3 regions of the Cytobacillus sp. FSL R7-0680 genome follow, and region 1 is predicted to be linked to each of the others. Evidence: predicted binding sites of a transcription regulator. Region 1 holds the regulator's gene; each other region holds the start of a gene.

Region 1 (8,159 bases):
TAAATCTCCGTCTAATGAGATGTCATTAGAATCATACATTACAATCAACTTTCCTAATTGAAGGTGACCAGCAAGAGAAGCTGCTTCTGCAGACACTCCCTCCATTAAGTCTCCATCTCCGCATATACTATATGTATAGTGGTCTACTACATTGTAGCCATCTTTATTATATTCAGCTGATAAGTGACTTTCTGCCATTGCCATCCCTACTGCCATGGCAATCCCTTGTCCTAATGGACCTGTTGTCGCATCTACACCTGGTGTATGGCCATATTCAGGATGTCCTGGTGTTTTACTACCCCACTGGCGAAATTCTTTAATATCATCTAAAGAAAGACCATATCCCGATAAATGAAGGAGACTATACAAAAGCATAGACCCATGACCCGCAGATAACACAAAGCGATCACGATTAAACCAATCAGGATTTTTGGGATTATGATTCATAAACTTTGTCCATAAAGTATACGCCATTGGCGCAGCCCCCATTGGCATTCCTGGATGACCAGAGTTTGCCTTCTCGACTGCATCGATAGACAATGTTCTTATGGCACTAATTGATAAAGCATCTGTTTTGTTGAACATGAACGACATCCTTTCAATATATATCCTACAAATTAAATATAATAGACTTTCACCTTCAGTTACAACCAGAAAGGTAAAAAATTATATAATTGTCATATAAAACAACAACAAAGGAAACTGTTCGTGACAGTTTCCTTTTAAAAATTTATAAACACAATCTTAGTGAAGTGGTTTATTTTGTTCACGTTTTAACTTCTCTGGTGTAACATCATTACCTTCAGGGTCAATAACAGTAACACCTTTTAATGTATTTAACATAGAAGCTCTAAACTTCTCTAAATATTCTTTTCTTAATTTAGATTGTTCCTTTGCTTCTGGTTCTGATAAACCTTCTGTTTTCGCTTTCTTAGCAAGCGAATTAATTCTCGCTAATTTTTCTTTTGAAATCATTGTGCTACACTCCTTCCCATCCAAAAAGTTCTTCATCCCATATGGAGAAGATACTTAATAGCCATATTACTAAATATGACTGCATTTTACAAGAAAGCAGTTTTACAATCATCTTTTGATTTTCATTTCAGACGCCAATAAGTTGGTATCGTATTGCTTTATTATTAGGTATGGCAATGTAGCAGTGTTCTCAACTTAAAAATGTGAGACTATTAATATAGGGAGCGTATGTATGTAAATAAGGGGAATAAGGGAATAATACTTTCACTAACAACTAACGTTAAATGAAAAAACATGGATGAATCCTCGGAAACAAATAACCATTCACAGTTCACTTGTCTGAACCCACGAACGATTGTAGGATCTTTTAGTATGCCTTTATCTTGCTTGGTATCAGTACTAATATTTCTTAGTTTTTAAGTTAAATTACAACTAATCAATCGACTTAACTTATTATGCCTATATCATGATGATTCATTATCCATCTGCTCTATATCATCTATATATTCATTATACCTACGGTTTACTGTCGCTTTAGATATTTTATAACCAAAGCCTCTTAACGTTGCAGCAATTTCTGCAAAAGTAAGGTTATTTTGTCTCAATTTTACTATTTCTTCTATTGGTACCTCTATTCGTTCTCTTCCGTTTATATTTCCTTGGTTTTTTAAATTTTTTTCAGGTCGAAAGCCTTTTTGAACAGCTTTTTGCATCCCTCTTTTTATTTTTACATTATGTAGTTTTCTTTGATACTCTTCAACCATGCTAACAATTTGTAATACCATAGAATCAGAATCTGAAAGTTGCAATTCTCCATTATGGGCAATTGTATAAATCTTCCCATTTTCTTTAAGTATACAATGTAAGATGGCAATTTTAGCATTTCCTCTTCCAATCCTGGTTTCATCTTGAATAAGAACAGCCTCTGCTTGATTTTGTTTAAGTAACTCCAATAATTGCAACACACCAATTCTTTCTAAATCATAGCCACTTGCTTTCTCACGTATGACTTCAACTACATTCATATCCTTCATTCTCGCTAAATGTAAAAGTTCTTCTTCTTGTCTAGCAAGAGACGTTTCCTGGGTATCCTTCGTCGTACTCACCCTGCAATATATAATTACATTCATTCTCTTTCATTCCTTTAGTCTTCTAATATCACACTAGCTAAATTTGTTTCAGATATTATTTCACCATTTGTAATGGGAAGATATACCGTATCACCAGGATGTATTTTACCTAAATGTATATGATTAAATTCTTCTACCCAAGCAACAAAGTCTTTAGAAGACATATTATGGGCATCTTTAAACTCCTCCGCTATTTTCCATAAAGAATCTCCTTGTTTTACTTCAACTTTTACATATTCCTCCTGATTTGCATTACCAGTGTTCAAAAATAATAAGAAAACCATACCGAAACTAAAAGCGATAAGAATAATAGCATAACTATAAGAATTCCACAATTGTTTTATCATTAATTGCCACCCCTGAATAGAATATATGTTCGATTTAATAATTTTAGTATAATGCGAACATTTGTTTCTGTCAATAAGAAAATTCGAACTTATGTTTGTATCTATTTACTACTGATGGTATAATAATCTTAATGAAATTGACGAAGGTGCGTGATAGCGTGAAATTATCTAAGAGGCAGCAAGATATATTGAATTTTATAAAAGATGAAGTAAAACAAAAAGGTTATCCACCTTCCGTTAGGGAAATAGGTGAAGCTGTTGGACTTGCTTCAAGTTCAACCGTACATGGCCATCTAGCCAGACTAGAGAGTAAAGGTCTTATTCGTCGAGATCCGACAAAACCCCGTGCCATTGAGGTATTAAATCTAGAAGAGAGCAACCCAATACCTAAAGTGCAAACGGTGAACGTACCTATTATCGGTAAGGTTACTGCTGGTCACCCCATTACTGCGATTGAGAATGTTGAGGAATATTTCCCTTTACCTGAAAGAATGGCTCCGAGTGATGAAAATATCTTCATGCTTGAAATTATGGGAGAAAGTATGATTGAAGCTGGCATATTAGATGGTGATTATGTCATAGTCAAGCAGCAACAAACAGCAAATAATGGAGAAATCGTGGTTGCTATGACAGAAGATGATGAGGCCACCGTTAAGCGATTCTTTAAAGAGAAGAACTTTATCCGCTTGCAACCAGAAAACCCTACTATGGAGCCGATTATCTTGCACAATGTATCTATTTTAGGCAAAGTTATTGGTGTTTATCGTCAAATACATTAAAAAAGAGTGTCATTATTGACACTCCTTTTTAATAGTTTGCAATTATCTTTATATGTTACTCATACAATTATAAAATTTGAAAAATTCAGTAAAATAGAATCATTACATCGAGACAAAAATATATTATAATGAAATTTACACCAAGAATCAACCTAAGGTCGCAAAAAAATCTCGGCTTTAGGAGTGTGAAGGAAAAATGTTAATGAACATTCTCTTCGCTGCGTTGATTGGTGGAATTGTCGGTGTTGCAGGACATTTGCAGAGATTAGGCAAACTAGTCAAGCCACGGATGACGAAAAAATTCATTTATTTAGGGTTCTTAGAAGACATCTTACTAGGAGGACTGGCGGCCGTATTTGTCATTGTGACAACAACACCGGATTCCCCCACTGCTGTTTTCATCATCTCTCTCGTATCTGGTATGGGAGGTGAGGGTATCTTAAAATTATTAGATACCCTAAAAGTAAAAGATCAAGAATAAAATTTTATTCCGTTCTTATGAACGGTTTTTTGTTGTATATAACAAGAACAGATTTTATTTAGACAACTTCGCTTTTTACCTACTATTCTAGCGCTAGAAATACCCGCTTAAACAGTTCTATTTCACCTTTATGGAAGGGACATAACACATTTTCGTTTAACGTTTTGTGTTGCTTCTTAAATTGTAATATGTATGTCTTACACAGCCCATAGAACCACTCTCCTGAAGTACTGTTCATCCATTCAATACGAGCTAATGTTTTTAAATTTGATACCTACTACTTGACATGATGTTTTATGGGTAAATAAATATTAAAGCATTTTTCATGAAAACAAATAGCTAGGATGATTAAATGCCAATTATTCAATTGATTGGTAACTTGAACGACCTACTTCATCATACATACACCTTAAATTCAGTTCATAAATGAATCAATTGCCCCCCTTGATTTTACATACCCAATAACCCACAAGTACTAAATCGCTTAAAGTAACTATTTCTCATTGATTTCGACTATCCGCATCATTACTTATAATTTTTCTTCCTATTATTAATAAATAAATCTGTAGACAAACTCATTTAAGGAGTTTATCTACAGTCTGAAGCAGCCGTTAAAACGGTATTTGAAGATACCTTTTAGTTTTAGCAATAGTTATTTTCCCATATATAAGCTTCCATTAAAACACAGTAAAAGCACTCTCAACTTACGGGGTTCCTAAGTTCCTTATACTTCAACTGCAACAATATCATCACAACAGATCGTAGTAATTCTTACACGAGCTTTCTTGTCACAACAACAATGATCGTGACGATCATCGTGACGATCACAGTCTGCTTTAGCTAGGAAGACTAAATTACCGCGAATATCGATAAACTCCCCGAACACATGGCCGCCACCTTTAAGAAACACTCTCACATCCTCACCACGGGAAACGTTCTTAAAGAACTCATCGCAGCCACAATCCTTATTGTCGTCTTTGCTGTAATTACCACAACCGTGATTGTTGTTGTCATATCCATATGAGTCTGAATATCTTGGTCTTCTTCCAAAAAAACAATTATTATATCCCATATCTCTTCCTCCTTTCTATCATTATGTTAATACTATATGTCGAGGGTATTGGAGGTGTACGGGCTATATCCCCCTGTTAAAAGACCATTTATTTTCTCTTTGTTTCTATCTTTTAATTTGCTATCCTATCCTAACTAAAATAAAGAAGCAGCCGTTATGGCTGCTTTGGTTGGACTCTTTTTAGTATCTAATAAAGAGATACCAAGTTGAATGTTAATACTCAACAGTTATACTCCTTGCATACATATCTGTTTAGACACAATAAAGAAACTCCTAACTATCGTGTTTCAACTGCAACGATATTATCGCAACAGATCGTAGTGATTCTTACACGATTTTTCTTGTCGCAACAATCATCGTGACGATCATCGTGACGATCACAGTTAGCTTTTGCTAAGAAAACTAAATTACCGCGAACATCAACGAATTCTCCTGTCACATGGTCGCCACCTTTAAGAAATACTCTTACATCCTCACCACGGGAGATATTCTTAAAGAACTCATCACAGCCACAATCCTTATTGTCGTTTTTACTGTAATTACCACAACCGTGATTGTTATTGTCATATGAGTCTGAATATCTTGAGCCTCTTCCATAGAAATTATTATTACATCCCATTTTTCTTCCTCCTTTCTATGATTATGTTAATACTATATGTGGATAATAAAGGAGGTGTACGGGCTATATCATCCTATTAAAAGACCATTTTATTTTCTCTGTGGACCTTCTTTTTGTTTGTCAAACCTATCTAACTAAAATAAAGAAGCAGCCTTTATGGCTGCTTTGAACTCGATTTTTGGTATCTATTAAATAGATACCAAGTTGAATGTTAATACTAAACAGTTATAGCCCTTGCATCCGCTAAGACACAATAAAGAAACTCCTAACTATCGTGTTTCAACTGCAACGATATTATCGCAACAGATCGTAGTGATTCTTACACGATTTTTCTTGTCGCAACAATCATCGTGACGATCATCGTGACGATCACAGTTAGCTTTTGCTAAGAAAACTAAATTACCGCGAACATCAACGAATTCTCCTGTCACATGGTCGCCGCCTTTAAGAAATACTCTCACATCCTCACCACGGGAGATATTCTTAAAGAACTCATCACAGCCACAATCCTTATTGTCGTTTTTACTGTAATTACCACAACCGTGATTGTTGTTGTCATATCCATATGAGTCTGAATATCTTGAGCCTCTTCCATAGAAATTATTATTACATCCCATTTTTCTTCCTCCTTTCTATGATTATGTTAATACTATATGTGGATGGTCTTAGAGTTGTACGGGCTATATCCCCCTGTTGAAAGACCATTTTATTTTTCTCTGTGGACCTTTTTTGTTTTTCAAACCTATCCTAGCAAATATATAAAAGCAGCCATTATGGCTGCTTTTATCTGAGACCCTTTTTAGTTTCTATTAATTAGTTGAATGATGATACGAAGCAGTTATACCCCTTGCAAGAACTTCTTTTAGACTCATAAAAAGGACTCTTACTATCGAGTTTCAACTGCAATGATATCATCACAACAGATCGTAGTAATCCTTACACGATCTTTCTTGTTGCAACAATCTTTGTGACGATCATCATGACGATCATCGTGACGATCATCGTGACGATTACAGTTAGCTTTTGCTAGAAAAACTAAATTTCCACGAACATCGATAAACTCTCCGAACACATGGCCGCCACCTTTAAGGAATACTTTCACATCCTCACCACGGGAAATGTTCCTAAAGAACTCATCACATCCACAATCATTATGATCATATCCGTATGAGTCTGAATAGTTTTGATTATTATATCCCATATTCTCATCCTCCTTTCTATGGTTATGTTAATACTATATGTGGAAGATGAAGAGTTGTACGGGCTATATTACCTTGTTAAAAGACCATTTTATATTACATCTTCTTAAGTTTTTATGAAAAATCAGATGTTAAGGCTACTTCTATAAATTAAATGTAAAGAGGTTCATAATAAACGCCTCAATGATGATCCTCACCGCTTTACTTTCTTCTATTTTTAAATAAAAAAGACTGTAGGTACCTCGATTACACCGAGTTTACCTACAGTCTGAAAAACCACTTTGGTATTATCTATTAATACATTTGTAAATATTGCTCGCGTTCCCATGGGTGAACTTGCGTTCTGAACATATCCCACTCAATTTCTTTTGCTTCAATAAAGTGCTCAAGAATATGTTCACCAAGTGCAGCAACCATTACTTCATCTTGTTTAAGAAGTTCTAGCGCGCTATAAAGTGTAGCTGGAAGATCTTTAATACCTTCAGCTTCACGTTCCTCTTTGCTCATAACATAGATATTACGGTCTACCGGAGCTGGTGGTGTTAGGTTGTTTTTCACACCATCTAATCCAGCCTTAAGAAGAACAGCCATTGCAAGGTATGGATTGGCAGCTGGGTCAACACTACGTACTTCTACACGTGTACTGACACCACGTGATGCTGGGATACGAATAAGTGGTGAACGGTTTCTTGCAGACCAAGCAACATAACAAGGAGCTTCATATCCAGGCACTAAACGTTTAAAAGAGTTTACTGTTGGATTTGTTACTGCTGTGAAACTTGGTGCATGGTTAATGATACCTGCAATAAAATTACGTGCTGTATCACTAAGTTCTAAATCACCTTTTGTATCATAGAATGCATTTACACCATCTTTAAATAATGAAACGTTACAGTGCATACCTGATCCGTTCACACCGAATAATGGTTTTGGCATAAATGTTGCGTGTAAACCGTGTTTACGTGCAATTGTTTTAACCACTAATTTAAATGTTTGGATGTTATCACATGCTGTAAGTGCATCAGCATATTTAAAATCGATTTCATGTTGCCCTGGAGCCACTTCATGGTGAGAAGCTTCAATTTCAAAGCCCATTTCTTCTAGCTCAAGAACGATATCACGACGGCAATTTTCACCTAAATCAGTTGGAGCTAAATCAAAATAACCACCATTATCATTAAGCTCTAAAGTTGGTTCACCTTGTTGATCTAACTTAAATAAGAAGAATTCTGGTTCTGGTCCAAGGTTAAAATCTGTAAAGCCGAGGTCTTCCATTTCTTTAAGGATTCTTCTTAAGTTATTACGAGGGTCTCCCGCGAATGGCGTACCATCTGGATTATAAATATCGCAGATTAAACGTGCAACTTTTCCTTTTTCAGCTGTCCAAGGGAAGACTACCCATGTGTCTAAGTCTGGGAATAAATACATATCTGATTCTTCAATGCGAACGAAACCTTCAATTGAGGAACCATCGAACATCATTTTATTGTCCAAAGCTTTTTCAAGCTGACTAATTGGGATTTCTACGTTTTTAATTGTTCCTAAAATGTCAGTAAA
Region 2 (8,159 bases), 1.9 Mb from region 1:
CAATATGTGATTCACGCACTTGGCCATAATCATTTTCATATTTAAAATATATTTTTTCCTTACCAGAACCATAAAGGATTTTATCTATTTGTTCATCTGGAATAGCTGATACGGGGATATCCATATCAATGCCATAGTGCGTACATACTGCTTCCAAAAGCTGCGGGTAGTATTGTGAGCTATTCGGTTCCCAAGGTGCAATCGCATGCTGCTTCAATGTGAGATCTTTATTAGGGATGACTAAATCCGGATCTACTTCTAACTTTACACCTAAGCCATCACAATCGGGACAGGCACCGAAAGGACTATTAAAAGAGAACATTCTCGGTTCAAGTTCTCCAATTGAAAAACCACAAATAGGACATGCATGATTTTCACTGAATAATAATTCCTCTTCTCCAATCACATCAACTATGACTTTTCCTTCTCCCATTTTCAGTGCTGTTTCGAGCGAGTCAGCTAATCTGGCCTCCACGCCTTCCTTCACAACAATTCTGTCAATAACCACTTCAATAGAATGTTTTTTATTTTTCTCAAGCTCGATTTCTTCTCCTAAATCGAGCATATCACCATCAACCCGAACACGAACAAACCCTTGTTTCTTTACCTCTTCTAATACCTTTACATGTGTTCCTTTTCTACCAGAAACAACAGGTCCCAGTACTTGCAATCTTGTTCTTTCCGGATATTCCATAATACGATCTACCATTTGTTCAACAGTTTGAGAAGAAATTTCTATATTATGATTAGGGCAGGTTGGGTGTCCTACTCTCGCAAATAATAGACGCAAATAATCATAGATTTCTGTTACAGTTCCTACCGTTGAACGAGGGTTTTTACTAGTTGTTTTCTGGTCTATAGAAATCGCAGGAGATAAACCTTCAATCGTATCCACATCCGGCTTATCCATTTGTCCTAAGAACTGTCTTGCATAGGCAGAGAGGGATTCAACATAACGGCGCTGTCCTTCTGCATAAATCGTATCAAACGCTAAGGACGATTTTCCCGATCCTGATAATCCCGTTAAGACAACAAGCTTATCCCTTGGGATTGTTACATCGACATTTTTTAAATTATGTGCCCTTGCACCTTTAACAATCAATTTCTCCATTGCCATTTCCGTTCATCATCCTTCCGCCTTCAGTTCAAGAATAAGATCACGAAGCTCTGCCGCTCGTTCGAAATTTAAATCCTTTGCTGCAGACTTCATCTCTTTCTCCATATCTGCTATTAATTTTTGACGTTCTTTTTTATTTAATTGACTTAATTTATCAGCACTATTATACTCCTCTGGCGTTTCCGCTGCTTGTGTCGCTCTAATCACATCACGAATTTCTTTTTGTATCGTCTGTGGCGTGATACCGTGTTCTGTGTTGTAATCTTCTTGAATGCTACGGCGGCGTTTTGTTTCACTTATAGCTTTTGTCATGGAGTCTGTCATTCGGTCAGCATACATTATAACTTGACCATTTGCATTACGAGCAGCACGCCCAATCGTTTGGATAAGTGAACGTTCTGAACGTAAAAATCCTTCTTTGTCGGCATCAAGAATCGCTACGAGTGAAACTTCTGGAATATCAAGCCCTTCTCGCAACAAATTAATACCTATTAACACATCATAGGTACCCATACGAAGCTCCCTAATAATCTCGATTCTCTCAAGGGTTTTCACTTCGGAATGTAGGTATTGAACCTTCATACCAATTTCCTTTAAATAATCCGTTAAATCCTCAGACATTTTTTTCGTTAAAGTGGTAATGAGTACACGTTCATTTTTCTCAATTCTATCATTAATTTCACCAATTAAATCATCAATCTGTCCCTCTATCGGTCGGACATCAATAATAGGATCTAACAATCCAGTAGGTCTAATGATTTGTTCAATCATTTCAGGTGTTTGTTCTAATTCATACGGACCTGGAGTCGCAGAAACATAAACAATCTGGCTAATATGATCTTCAAACTCAGAAAAAGTAAGAGGACGGTTATCCATTGCAGAAGGAAGACGAAAACCATGTTCTACTAATACATTCTTACGGGCTTGGTCACCATTATACATCCCTCTTATTTGCGGCAATGTCACATGAGATTCATCAATAACAAGTAAGAAGTCCTTTGGGAAGTAATCAAGTAAAGTATAAGGAGTCGAACCAGCTGGACGAAGAGTTAAATGACGGGAGTAGTTTTCAATCCCTGAACAAAAACCCATCTCTCTCATCATTTCTAGATCATATCGCGTTCTTTGTTCTAGGCGTTGTGCCTGTAATAAATGGCCTTCTTCATGTAAGGTAGCCAGCCTTTCTTCTAATTCTTTTTCAATATTTTCGATGGCTACACGCATTTTCTCTTCTCTGGTAACGAAGTGAGATGCCGGGAAAATGGCTACATGATCACGATCACCTAAAATTTCACCGGTCAAAGCATCGACTTCACGAATCCGATCTATTTCATCTCCAAAAAACTCCACACGTAAACAGTGCTCGTCTCTCGAAGCAGGGAATATCTCTACGACATCACCGCGTACACGAAATGTCCCACGTATAAAGTTCATATCATTGCGCTCATATTGTATGTCGACTAGCTTCCTTAATAATTGATTTCGCTCTATTTCCATTCCCGTCCTTAAACTTAAGACAAGCTCTCTATATTCTTCAGGAGATCCCAAACCATAGATGCAAGAAACACTGGCGATGATGATAACATCATTTCTTTCAAATAATGAGGAGGTAGCTGAATGGCGGAGCTTATCTATTTCATCATTAATACTCGCATCTTTCTCAATAAATGTGTCAGTGGATGGTACATATGCTTCTGGTTGATAGTAGTCATAGTAACTAACAAAATACTCTACCGCATTATTGGGAAAGAACTCTTTAAATTCACTATATAATTGACCTGCTAACGTCTTATTATGAGCAATTACTAACGTTGGTTTGTTCACTTCTTTAATGACGTTAGAAACAGTGAACGTTTTCCCGGTTCCAGTTGCACCTAGTAATGTCTGATGCTTTTTCCCCTCTTGAATCCCATTTACAAGCTCTTTAATAGCTGCAGGTTGATCACCTTGTGGGGAATATTTTGAAACTAACTCAAATGTTTGATCCAAATCAGAAACCTCCTCTATGTAAAAAGTAAAGCGTGTCTAATCATTATTGCATTCCGATTTTCTATATCCTCATTCTACCACAAATCCTCTTATCTAAACCACAAAAAAGCGAACAAATATTCGATATCCATTCGACAAAGAGATGAAAAGAAGGTTAGGATTAAAATAAACGGGTATGAAGGTACAAATTAACTTTTCATTTATTTTGAAACTTTATTCTATATAAAATCGTCTTTTGTTATATGGCGAAATAGACGAGGTGATTTTTTGTTTGGTTTTATTTTTGCATTTGCGTGGCTAGCCGTTTTTATTTATGCCCTAAAAACCATTAAAGATTATATAAACAGTAATGACGAGGAAAAAGCATATGAAAAAGACTTCGTCATTAAAATTGTTGGTGCTGTATGCCTTTCGGGGCTTTTTGTTATAGCAGAAATACTTCGTGTCACAAACTTGGGCTTCGTTGATATGAAATGGCTCTTTCTCATTACATTTCTACTGCTTTTCGTTGTCAGTTACGTCTTTTTCACCTACAGGATACTCTTCTCTAAAAACACCTTTGACCGTAAAAAAGGAGATTATACTTTTAGTTATAAATATCGAAAATGGCTTATCCCTGTCTTTTTTCTATTCCCAATAGGTGTATTTAGTATTTGGATTTGGGTTAGCTAAATGAAATTTCCTTCTACATAAATGAGTTATAGAATTAGTCCATAGTTGGGGGCATCTAGTAAATTTGAATAGATAAACAGGTTTAATTGAACACATACAATGATTGAATCAAGGAGTTATACAAGTCAATTACACCTACCCACTAAAACCCTTCTTATTAATCAACAACACACACGTCAGCTCATATTTCTCATTCTAATTAGTTAACCTTTCTTTTTATTAAAAACTTAAAAACTAAACGCTTTTCCCTAAGAAAAGTAGAACCCCATCTCACTTTGATGGGGTTCTACTTATTTATATATCTGCTGGATGCGGACCTTTTTCTGCTTCCATCTCTTTTGCCATTTTCCTTGCTTTTATAAATTGAACACCGCTTAATACAATGGTTTTCCCAACGGCGTATGTTGGTACAGCAAGTAACATGCCTAATATACCAGCTAAGTTTCCTGCTACCAATAAGATAATAATGATTGTTGCTGGATGAGTATTTAATGTTTTCCCTAAAATTAATGGTGAAATTAAATTACCTTCTAATTGTTGTGCGGCGACGATGACTATTATTGCTAAAATCGCCATCGTAGGTGATTCAAATAGCCCAACTATAACCGCCGGTGCACCACCAATAAATGGTCCAACATAAGGAATAATATTCGTTACTGAAATAATTAATGCCAAAACAATTGCGTATGGTAGGTCAATAATTAAGAAACCGATAAAAGACGCTGTCCCGACGAATAATGCGACCGTAATCTGACCTTGAATATAGGAAGAAAGAGTTTTACCTGTTTCTTTTAATGTATCAATTGCTTCAGCACGATAACTTTTGGGAACAAATTTCCCTAGTGCAGGTGGGAACTTCTCCCCGTCTTTTAACATAAAGAATAAAAGGAATGGTACAGTAATAATCGTAATGGCTATATTTGCAACTAATCCAACTAAATCGCTGAGACCATTCGTAATCCTTTGTGGAAGTTGATTAGCATAATCAACTAAATAACCCATTATTTCTTCTTGTGTTACATAATCTTGATTCATTAACCAGCGATAACCCTCAGATTGCGAGAAGTTGTTAAAGAACTGTTCTGTTTGTTTAACATAGGTAGGTAGTTCATTTAATAACCCTGCCAATTGGGCTGAAATTTTTGGTACAAAAATACTAACGACAAGCACCAGCAATCCAGCAACAATTGCAAATAGTAATATGATCGATAATATCTTAGGAATTTTTGCTTTTTCAATTAAATGCACAAATGGATTTAAAATGAAGAATAAGAACCCCGAGATAATAATAGGGAAGAACAACGTGGAAAAAAAGATTCCAATCGGTTCAAATAAAAAAGAAATTTTTGAAGCTACAAAAATGACGGATACAATAATTAGAATTTGAAGAGACCAGTACTGGAATTTCTTCTTGTTCACATTCTCACCTTTTCCCAAAAAATAAATTTTTCTCTATAGACTACATTTTCATTCGTAGTTCCCTTTTTCCAAAAAAGTAAAACCACTAGGATTTATTTGTATGTATTATTGTAATGCATTCCACCACAAAATGTCGCCTCATAAGGATATTTTCCGTGAATTTTTTTCGACAAATATTTCCTTTTGGTTATTTTAACCAACAGATATTTATATAATCAGCCATGTGTTAAGGAAATCCTTTTATCCATTCACACAACGACATGGCAACTAGATAGAAAATTTCACTTATATCCCCAAGTTAAAAAAAGGTATCTTAGGAGTCTCCCTAAAATACCTTTTTAAAGCATGATTATTCTTGGCCTTTTTGAATCCATTCAGCAACAGTTGCCGTACGTTTGGCTTGATGTTTAACTGCTGCTTCATTATCTTCAACGATTTTACCATCTTGTCCTTGAGTTGAACTTGCGCCGTAAGGATTTCCGCCACCAGCAAATATGCTTGGGTCAGTGAAGCCGGGTGCGGCAACAATCGCGCCCCAATGGAACATAGTTGTATAAAATGAAAGAAGGGTTGCTTCTTGACCTCCGTGAGGATTAGAAGCAGAGCTCATTGCACTCACTACTTTGTTCGCAAGTTTGCCTTGTGCCCAAAGGCCCCCAGCAGTATCAATAAAAGCTTGCACTTGTGAAGCAATGTTACCAAAACGAGTTGGGAAACTAAAAACAATCGCGTCTGCCCATTCAAGGTCAGCAAGTGTAACTTCTGGTACATCTTTCGTAGCATCAGCATTGGCACGCCATGCAGGATTGGAATCGATGGCTGCTTCAGGTGCTGTTTCAGGAATCTTTAACAACTTCACTTCAGCGCCGGCTTCTTTTGCCCCTTGTTCTGCCCACTGTGCCATTTGGTAGTTGGTACCTGTTGAACTATAATAAATGACTGCTAATTTAATACTCATTTGAATAGAATCCTCCTTGATATCTCACATACATCTATATTGTTTCTATTCCTTTCAGCTCTATACATTAAACTTATCTTAATGTTTTTAATGCACCGCTCCATGCTAGCACTTGATCAAGCATCATTTTCATATTTGCTTGGTGCAAGTCCTGAGGCTTAAATTCATTACCATTTACGAAATCAGTAAAAAGGGAAAGTGTTGGATGTGTGCGTACATCTGCGACTTGTAGCTCGCCTAAAATGCCACGTAGATGTTCTGCCGCACGGGCACCACCAGTAGATCCATAACTGACAATACCTGCTGCTTTATTCGCCCATTGATCGCGAGCAAAGTCGATCGCATTTTTCAAAGCACCACTAATACTATGGTTGTATTCCTGTACGATAAACACAAACCCATCCATACTATCTAATTTATCTCCCCATGCTGCAATACCAGGCTCTGTGCCATCTGTTGTACCAAGGAACGGAAGATGAAAGTCAGCAATATCAATAATTTCATAATTTGCATCCCCACGTGCATCAGCTATTTCTTTCACCCATTGACCTACTTGTGGACTTACACGACCTTCTCTTGTACTTCCTAAAATAATACCGATATTTAATTTTTCCATTTTCATTTCCTCCTTAGGATGTGGATTATTTTTATTGAATAATTTATTTAAAAAGCCCATATTGTTTCTCCCCATTTCTTAGATGCTGGCTTTAAACCATTTTGCTGCTTCTTCAACTTCTTTGAATGAAAGCTGATGTCCCATATGTTCCCAATGAAGATGAACATCGGCTCCCGCTTTTTCTAATAATCTCTTTAACTCTTCAGATTCTTCGGGTGAACAAATCGGATCATTTGTCCCTGCTCCAATGAACACCTTTTGTCCTGTTAAATCAGGCAATTCTATACCTCTTCTTGGTACCATTGGATGGTGTAAGATTGCTGCTTTCACAGCATCTTTATAATGGAACATCATACTGGCCGCAATATTAGCACCATTTGAATATCCTAAAGCGACGATATTATGGCGGTCAAAACCATATTTGTCAGCTGCTTCATCTAAAAATTGATAAAGCTCTTTCGTACGAAAGATTAAATCCTCCTCATCAAAGACCCCTTCTGCTAACCTTCTAAAAAAGCGCGGCATTCCATTTTCAAGCACATTACCTCGAACGCTTAGGACTGATGCACTTTCATCTATTTTGCCAGCTAACGGTAGAAGGTCTAGCTCATTTCCCCCTGTACCATGAAGTAATAATAGGGTTGGTTTTGATGTGTCACTACCCTTTTCAAAAATATGTTTCATGTAAATCCCCTCCATTATTTCGGTCGAACCATTGTAAATACTTCTCCTACTTTCGCATAATCATTTCCAGCCAAGCGACTGATTGCCCCTAAATTCTCAGCGTTGATTTTGCCCGCTTCATAAATTTCATTATCGAAATGGAAGTAGACAACTTTACCGATAAGAAGATCAGCATTCCCTTCAAGTTCAATATGATGAGCAAGCTGACATTCCATCCTCACTTTCGCTTTCACGATTCCTGGTACATTGACAACTGTACTTGAAATTGTCTCTAATCCACTGAGCTTTAATTCATCCACATTTGGTGAGACAGTAGCCGCTGTTTCATTAATTTGCGTAACATTTGACTCATCAACAATATGAACGACAAACTCCTTCGTATCACACACATTTTTAGCAGTATCTTTCATCTCACCCGCTCTTCTTGCTACTGAAACAGCAATCATTGGCGGATTAGAAGACACGATATTAAAGAAACTAAATGGTGCACCATTCATCACACCAGTGTTTGATTGTGAAGTGACGAAGGCAATCGGCCTCGGGATAATACTTCCGATCAATAATTTGTAATTCTCCCTCTCGGTTTGCGCGTTCGGATCAATACTTACCATTGCGTAACTCCTCCTTTTGCAATTACACTTCCCTCACATCAATCGGAATTAACCTTCTCTGTAATTGTCCACGGTATTTTTCATATTGCTCAG
Region 3 (8,159 bases), 320 kb from region 1:
TGGAAATACAAGGTCAAAAATAATATCTTCAGTAGTGAGGTAAGAGCCTACTACGTTAGGAACTGACTCTGCTTTTATAGTTTGAATAGGATTAATAGCAAATAAGAGGAACCCCAATATTATGACATATCGCTTAAGCATTCATTCCACCTCAGTTTTCTATTTAATCCTTATTCTGTCCAAGTCACTGAATCCTCATTAAATTAAGTATCCCTCTAAATTTTTTAAAAAACCTTCTTAATCGAGGGGCTCATTTACTTTTACTCCACTATTTAAGGAATCTCCATTAAAATAGAGGGAATAATGCACTGTAAGTTTGACCATAATTACATCACATTGTAATATAAAGACATATTATATTGGAGGTTTTTGTTTGTCACACTTATGTTTAGAGCTGGTCATGTAACACTTTCTTCATGACTTTGCGCATAAAGAAAGTGTCATTTATAGGTAAGAAAATAGAAAAGGGGACTATAAATGAACATTACAATACGACCAGAGAGTAACAATGAATATACTATAACTGAAGATATTATTAAAGAAGCCTTTCTTTACGAAGAGTATAGCGATAAGTCAGAACATTTACTGGTAAAAAAAATTAGAAAATCGGATGCATTCATTCCTCAACTTTCTCTAGTTGCTTTAACTGAAGAAGGAAATATTATTGGACATGTTCTTCTATCTAAAATAAAAATTGTAGATGGTAATAACGAGGTCGATTCTTTGGCACTGGCTCCAGTTTCCGTTTCTCCTCATTATCAGAAAAAAGGAATTGGAAGGCAATTAATCCAGGCTGCGATAAAAAAAGCTAAAGAACTTGGTTACCGTTCAGTTATTGTTTTAGGTCATAAAGATTACTATCCAAAGTTTGGTTTTAAACAAGCTCACTTATGGAATATACAAGCTCCATTTGATGTTGCTGACGAACAATTTATGGCTTTAGAAATAACTGAGAATGGTCTAAAAAATGTGGAAGGTATTGTGCGTTATTCAAAACCTTTCTTAGAGTAGAAAAAGTGTTCTTTATAATTAGACAAAGCCCTTCTCAATCGAGATGGGCTTTTGAGTTAATGCTAATTAAGGATTTGTTCTATTCTGTTCATTCATATCAGTTAAAGCAATAATTAAACCTGTGAAGTAAACCATACCAATTGAAACAGCAGCACGATTAAACAAATTCGTGAATGGAATAAGCTTGATGCTAAGTACTCGATTTTCGTTGGTCAGAAATTGAGGGTGAATTGATATAAGACCTGCTCTAGAGAGAGGAGGTGAGCCCAAAAGTTAGATGAAAACATCTAACTTTTGGGCTGCTTCATAAGAGATGAGTTGCTTAATAACCCCTTCTATGACATAAGAATTTATGCCCACTTAATTGTCTTATTTATGATAAAATATGGTATAATTGTATATTATGAAAAATTAAGAGAGGGGATAATAATGTCTTCAATATTTGAAAGATTAAAGGAGAATAACGAGTTTCCTGTAGTTTTTATAGGCGCAGGTATCTCTAAACGCTTTTTATCAAACTTCCCAGACTGGACTTCTTTACTAGTAGAATTTTGGACTCAACTTAACCTTCAAAACTTTTATGGAGAGTTCAATAATACAAGAGATGAAATCAAGTTGAAAAACCCGAAATATTCTGAAAAAGAAATTGATTATTATTCAAATATAAAGATGGGTACTACTTTAGAGAAAATCTTCAATAGAGAATTTAATAAAGGTAACGTTACTATAGAAAATTTTTCTGCTGAAGAAGCATTTAATACCAAAATATCTCCTTTTAAAAAAGCAATAACGAAACGCTTTCAAAATTATAGCTTAAAGGAAGTAATGTCTAGTGAGTATAAAGCTTTTATAAAAATGTTGTTAAAAACTCAAATAATATTAACTACAAATTATGATAAGTTCATAGAGGACTCCTATAATAGTGAAAGTGATCATAAGATAACAAAATATTTAGGTCAAAAAGGCTTTTTCCAAGATACATATGGTTACGCAGAATTGTATAAATTACATGGTTCAGTGGAAAGTCCAAATGAGATTGTCATTACGGAAGATGACTATGCAAAATTTGACGAGAATTCAGTGTTAATAAGTGCAAAAATAATATCAATGATGATGAATTCCCCAATAATATTTATGGGTTATTCTCTAACAGATATAAATGTAAGAAAAATAATTAAAGATTTTACAAGGTCCTTGAATGATAAGGAACTAGAATTACTTGAAAATAGATTAGTGTTAATTGAGCGAAAGGAAGGAGAACAGAATTTTTTAGAAGAGGTAATAAATGACAAAGATTTAGGTTGTAAACTAAGAGTCATAAAAACGGATAATTTCGAACGAGTATTTAAAATTGTAAGCTCAATTGATCAAGGTATTGCACCTACAGAAGTAAGGAAATATCAACATGTAATAAAGAAATTAATTATAGATAGAGGGAAAAAGGGAGCTTTGAATTCGGTATTATTATCCCCGGAAGAATTGGATAAGTTAGAAGAAAATTTAAAAACAAAAAATATTACTGTTGCTTTGGGAGATGCTAAATACATTTTTCAGATACCAGATATTATCAGCTATTCTCTTGATTATATTTCGGATAGGGATGAAATCAGTAACGAAATTCGAATGCGCTTTGCTGTGAATCAAACTGGCACTTCAAGATTTCCTATCCATAAAATTCTTAATAAGGAACTAATTGAAAAAAGTGGATTACATCCATCCGAGAAGGAAAAACTGCTAAGTAAACAAAAACACTACTCAAATTTTGATTTTCACTATAAAAAAATAGTTGGTTCCTCTGTTTTAAAAATAGTTAATCCTAGTGTGGAGAGTATTATTAGTCAACGAGATAAAAAACCTAAAATTTATGAGACTTTATCGTATTACATTAAATCTTTTGATCTTGGAGAATTAAGGAACTTTTTAATTATGGAACTGGAAGAACTTAAATCAAAGGGGGAAATTAAATTAGGTACGGAGATAAGAAGGCTATTACTTCTTTATGATATATTAAAAAACAAGGGAGACAACGCCTAACCACCAGAGTGATTGCCACTGTCTCCCAGCTTTTACTTTAATATTATATGCTCATTATATAAATGTTGATGCTTGTAGTCAATAATTCTTCAGAAAAAATTTAAGGTAATTCTTGGAGGACCTTCTTAATGTTGAAGGCCTTTTTTAGTTGTTACATGATTTTATCAGTCCAAATGGGCTTTCAGTCCTTCAAATGCATTTCTTAATGCCTCTTTTATTGTATTACCCTCAACTTTGATCCCACCATTGCTTGATGTTCCAACAACAGTAACAGGATGAGATTTCGCAAAAATATAATACTGTATACCATTCTTTTTGATTACGTTATATATAAGGTTAGGCTTCACAATATCACTCCTTTTTATATACTAGTTCGATTTTTGGGTCAAAAGTGCTTCTTAACAAAAAAATAACCCTTCTCATTAAGAGAGGGTGTTACATTTTTAAATGAAGTTCTCTACTAATAAGTCTTTTAGCTTCTGCAATAGTCTCTTTAAATGTAACTCCTATACATTTAATTTCGAGTTCTCCTTTTTTGGCAGTGGCAGTTACTATAACTGTGTTTTTATCTGCATAAATATGATAAGTAACGCCATCATCAATAAATCCCAATGGCTCATATTTCATTAAAACATACCTCTTTCCTATAATATGTAATTATATTAACAAAAAATAGGTAAAAAAGTCCCGTTATTTGCTCAGGTAAAAGTTTAAAAATTCCTCACACTTATTCCTAATTCTTGGATTAAAATAATTATGCTGCTCAACATATCCTTTATAGCGAAACTCATACATAGTAAACGACTCATCATGTCCAATCTGGGTTACTCTCATATTCCCTTTTCTCATCTTGTTTTTTACTTCTTTCAAATCACGCTGTACCTTCTTTATTGTATTTTCCATCAAGGTAATATAAGGCTGTTTAATCTTAAATGGGGACTTCTCAATGATCTTTAAATCTCTTTCAAGGATGATAATAATCATTGGTAAGTATATAGCTTGCTCAAGAACATCACGATCAACTTCATTAATCCTAGTCATGTTGTTAAACCCTTTCGACTGATATCACTTCATCAATGTGAAATTTTAAGATTTTTAAATCGTTCGTTTCCAAGTGAATGTTCATATTAATATGATCGATTTTATCGACAATGCCCTCAAAGGTTTTTGTGGACCCATCAACCCAAATGGTCATTTTGATTGTAAGGGTGTAGTTTAATGACTCCATCGTTATTATTTGTATTTCTTGAAGTTCTTGTTCATCTAATTCTGGCTTTTTCACTTTTTCATATTCGGCTGGTATCTGCTTAAGTAATTCAGTATGTTCGCTCATAAAGAACCCTTGCCATTTCATTTTTCCGCGGTCACGCATCATAAACTACATCTCCTTTTTTAATATTATATGAGAACTTTTGTTCTGAATTCAATTGAAATCGAACAAAAGTTCGTATAAAATAATGGTAAGGGAGGGCTAATCGATGAAAGGTTTACTTATTAGAGGAGTTAACAATAAAGAAGAATTAGAAATGATTTATCTGGATAACAAGGGAGATATCAGCCAGAGAAGAATTAAAATTTTGGCCGTTTACGAAGATTACTTTCGTGCATATTGTTTTACCAAGAGACAGCAGCGCACTTTTAAGGTAAGTAATGTCTTATCGATTGGTCCAGTCAGGAAAGTAAGGAGAGGAGCTTAATCATGGGAGTGAAAATGCCGAAGAAATCAAAACCACAAAGACCTTCAAGGGATGAATTTGAATTAGAAGAGCTGGGAAATGCCGTAGTTGAAGCGCATAGGGAGAAAACTGAAGTCTTAATATTGTTGTGGCAAAGAGATCCTATACAAGGAAAAATCGTTAAGCTTGATGGTCAATCTCAATTAATACATATTGAAAGTAATTACGAAACGATAAAGGTGAAATTTATAGATATATTATCGATACAGAGCGCACCTCAATAGGAGGGCGCTTTTTTGTTTGAAAAGTATATCACACATTTTTGCACGTTTATTAAAAGTGTTTGAGCACGGACTGGTATTCAGAATGGAGAGCTCGGGTATGCGCTTATACAAATTATGCCGATGCTGTTGAAGGTTTTGAAGGAGCTTGGAGGTGCGATTTAGTGATGAAAAAACCAAAAAAAAATCTATTCCGACCCCAAACCGACCCCAAATAAGAATTTATATATGATTTTGTAGGACCAAAAAACAAAAATAAAAGGTCGATAACCCTTTAATACCAAGAGTTATCGACCTTTTAAAATTAGCGTCCCAGATAGGAATCGAACCTACGACCTACAGCTTAGGAGGCTGTTGCTCTATCCTGCTGAGCTACTGGGACATATATTGTTTTTTTCTTTTGACAATATAAAATTATATACCTATATAAATAAACGGTCAATAATAAAGCCTTTGAAAATTTTTAATGATTTTTATGGTTTTAAAATAATGGGGAAAGAGCGCCCATAGATGTATAAATTATAAAAGGCAGTAGTTACATAGCAATGTAACTACTGCCTTACCTATTTAACCAATTCGGTATTTTCTACGATAATATCGAAAGATCGTTCTAATCTGTCTCTTTAGTTGTTTAAACCGTGCAGTGCTTAACTCAATCAGCGGCTGAGTCACTGCGGTGACCCATTTGCTTGATAATAGCAAAGTAAGCACTAAGGCGAGTCCTGCTAACAAGAGAAAACTTCTTGCATCATTGAAGAAATCCTGCACTTCACTTTCTCTAAATACTCGTACGAAAAACCCGTGAAGAAGATAAACGTATAATGTGTTTTTACCTAGCTTTGTAAATGAATAATGTCTATTAGGCACAAAGGCAAAGAAACATGCCATCATCATCAAACTGAGTAAATAGAAACCTAATCTAGTTAACATGGACGAAATAGATGCATCATCAACGACGGAATATGGCTTTGACCCAAGTAACCATTCATAGTTGATGTTTGGATTAAAGTAGAATAACACAAAGACAGCTACAAAAATACCAATCGCACCGATGCGAACCGATGGTCTAAATAAAACTTGGAAATGCTCTTTCTTCATTAAATAACCTAGTAAGAAGAATGGGAAAAACACAAAAGTTCTAGATAAGCTCAAATAGTTTGTAACCCAATCAGCATATCCTACAGCTAGCCCAATCGCAAAAGAGAGGATAATGGCTACACTAGGTTTGAATTTGGCAAATATCAATAACAATAGATGCCAGAAAAATAAAGAAATTAAGAACCATAGCGACCAATGTGGATTAAGCGGATCCACGTTAAAGGCTGCACCTTGATGTAAGAAATAATAAAAGACCGAATAGATTAGTTGGAAAATAAGGTATGGCAAAATCAATTTTTTAGCTATTTTTTGAATATATCCCTTTTGATAATACCCTTTTGCAAAAAAGCCTGAAACTAATATAAATGCAGGCATATGAAATGTATAAATCACTTTGTAAAGCGTATAAATTGTTTCACTATCTTCAATAAAAGAGCGAATCAAATGTCCGAATACCACAAAGAAAATAAGAATAAACTTTGCGTTATCAAAAAAGTAATCACGCTGTCTCATAAATCCTCCTTTATTAAAGACCCCCTAAAACATCACTTATTATATACCCATTATGTAAGAAAATAAATCAATTCAAACATGTGAACGAGTGGATAAAAATCCAAAACATGGACATGTAAAGGTAATATGGCATTGAAATGTATAGGTATATATAACTATTTTTAGTTAAAATACTACTTCAATATCCCCTTTTTATCGATTATAATGTTAGCAGAATCTAGTATAATAGAATCATTATTGTTAAAAGGGATACATTTTTTTAAAAGGAGGAATTATATTGAAATTACTGAAAAAATGGCGTTTAAAACAAAGTAGCATCCCCTTTTTAAATGCGATGTTAATACGGGTGTCCAAGTCAGATAAATGGAGAAAGTTAAAAATCGGTCAAAAGTATGGGGTAGCTTTGTGGCTTACTTTAGGCGTATTCACTATATCAACGATTTTGTCTTTTATTATGCTTGTCTACAGTACCTTTAAACTTAATGAAGCAGAGAAGGCAAGTGAAAGAGCGCTAGAAATCGCTGATATAGGCACAGATTTCTACTTAAAAGGCGGGACAATTGGGAATTATATTATTGATTCTAATCCAAAACATTTAAATACATATGAAGATTTAGAAACAGACATAAAGAATAAACAACAAGAAATACAAGCAATGATCCAATCGGAAACAGCACAGGAAATGTTTGTTAAAATCAATGAATATGATAAAGAAGTAAATCAATTATTTTATGATGAAATCGCACCAAATGTGAAGTTACAACATGTACGCGAATACCGCTTAGGGAAGTTGCAGGTGGATAATTACATCGAGCAAACAATGAATACATTAGATGAACTAACATCTATTATTAAGGAAGAGCAGGAATCTGCCATTAACCAAGCGAGTTGGATGATGATCGTTTCAATTGTTATCTTAGTACTGTCACTAGTACTATCAGCAATTTTCGGATTTTTTAGTCATAAAATCGTGAATAAACAATTAGCTTATCGTCTTACAAAGGTTGTGACAGCTTCAAAGGAAATAACAAAAGGAAACTTAAAAGCTAGTGATATTCATTCGAATAATCAGGATGAAATTACAGAAATCGCAGACGCTTTTAACCAAATGAAACACCAGTTACGCCAAATGATTCAAGAAATGCTTACAGTTTCACAAAGTTTAAATGAGAGAAGTGTTCACCTTGGTGCCGTTTCATCTGAAGTCGCAGCTGCTAGTCAAGAAATATCGGCGACAATGGAGGAATTATCGGGAGGAGCAGAAGAGCAAGCAAGTGCAAGTGCGGATTTATCAAAAATTATGGAAGATTACTTATCTAAAGTGGAGAATGCAGAAACGAAAAGTGTTTCTATGCGTGAAGCAGCCTCAAATGTGAAGAATATGACATTAGCAGGAAATGAATTGATGGAAAATTCTAAAGAGCAAATGAATAGGATAGATGAAATAATTAATGATTCGATGCATCGAGTGAAAGGGTTAGATCAAGAAACGAAACAAGTAAATAAGTTAATATCTGTGATACATGAGATCGCTAACCAAACGAAT

What was found. The regulator LexA, encoded in region 1, represses DNA repair genes until DNA is damaged. The targets are predictions, from matches to a motif close to CGAACATATGTTCG.
Region 2: a site for LexA is predicted at 3,216-3,229, ahead of uvrB (excinuclease ABC subunit UvrB). Genes of this name have one in related genera too.
Region 3: a site for LexA is predicted at 4,480-4,493, ahead of MKY26_RS03205 (YolD-like family protein). Genes of this name have one in related genera too.

Annotation. Positions count from the first base shown of each region.
Region 1 covers NZ_JBBPAO010000001.1:930,754-938,912, reverse strand. The annotation lists gene tkt (transketolase) at 1-585, opposite strand, end outside; gene MKY26_RS04795 (DUF896 domain-containing protein) at 745-975, opposite strand; gene MKY26_RS04790 (YneB family resolvase-like protein) at 1,440-2,105, opposite strand; gene yneA (cell division suppressor protein YneA) at 2,120-2,452, opposite strand; gene lexA (transcriptional repressor LexA) at 2,584-3,231, shown strand; gene MKY26_RS04775 (DUF4257 domain-containing protein) at 3,428-3,712, shown strand; gene MKY26_RS04770 (hypothetical protein) at 4,437-4,622, opposite strand; gene MKY26_RS04765 (hypothetical protein) at 5,062-5,223, opposite strand; gene MKY26_RS04760 (hypothetical protein) at 5,673-6,020, opposite strand; gene MKY26_RS04755 (hypothetical protein) at 6,290-6,604, opposite strand; gene glnA (type I glutamate--ammonia ligase) at 6,897-8,159, opposite strand, start outside.
Region 2 covers NZ_JBBPAO010000001.1:2,843,918-2,852,076, forward strand. The annotation lists gene uvrA (excinuclease ABC subunit UvrA) at 1-1,117, opposite strand, end outside; gene uvrB (excinuclease ABC subunit UvrB) at 1,127-3,106, opposite strand; gene MKY26_RS14255 (hypothetical protein) at 3,374-3,778, shown strand; gene MKY26_RS14260 (AI-2E family transporter) at 4,073-5,197, opposite strand; gene wrbA (NAD(P)H:quinone oxidoreductase) at 5,547-6,155, opposite strand; gene MKY26_RS14270 (NADPH-dependent FMN reductase) at 6,229-6,831, opposite strand; gene MKY26_RS14275 (alpha/beta hydrolase) at 6,850-7,455, opposite strand; gene MKY26_RS14280 (flavin reductase family protein) at 7,470-8,066, opposite strand; gene MKY26_RS14285 (ring-cleaving dioxygenase) at 8,089-8,159, opposite strand, start outside.
Region 3 covers NZ_JBBPAO010000001.1:611,141-619,299, forward strand. The annotation lists gene MKY26_RS03170 (hypothetical protein) at 1-141, opposite strand, end outside; gene MKY26_RS03175 (GNAT family N-acetyltransferase) at 478-1,011, shown strand; gene MKY26_RS03185 (SIR2 family protein) at 1,441-3,045, shown strand; gene MKY26_RS03190 (hypothetical protein) at 3,210-3,392, opposite strand; gene MKY26_RS03195 (hypothetical protein) at 3,481-3,672, opposite strand; gene MKY26_RS03200 (hypothetical protein) at 3,736-4,086, opposite strand; gene MKY26_RS03205 (YolD-like family protein) at 4,091-4,420, opposite strand; gene MKY26_RS03210 (hypothetical protein) at 4,524-4,742, shown strand; gene MKY26_RS03215 (YolD-like family protein) at 4,745-5,005, shown strand; tRNA gene MKY26_RS03220 (tRNA-Arg) at 5,311-5,384, opposite strand; gene MKY26_RS03225 (acyltransferase family protein) at 5,570-6,613, opposite strand; gene MKY26_RS03230 (methyl-accepting chemotaxis protein) at 6,891-8,159, shown strand, end outside.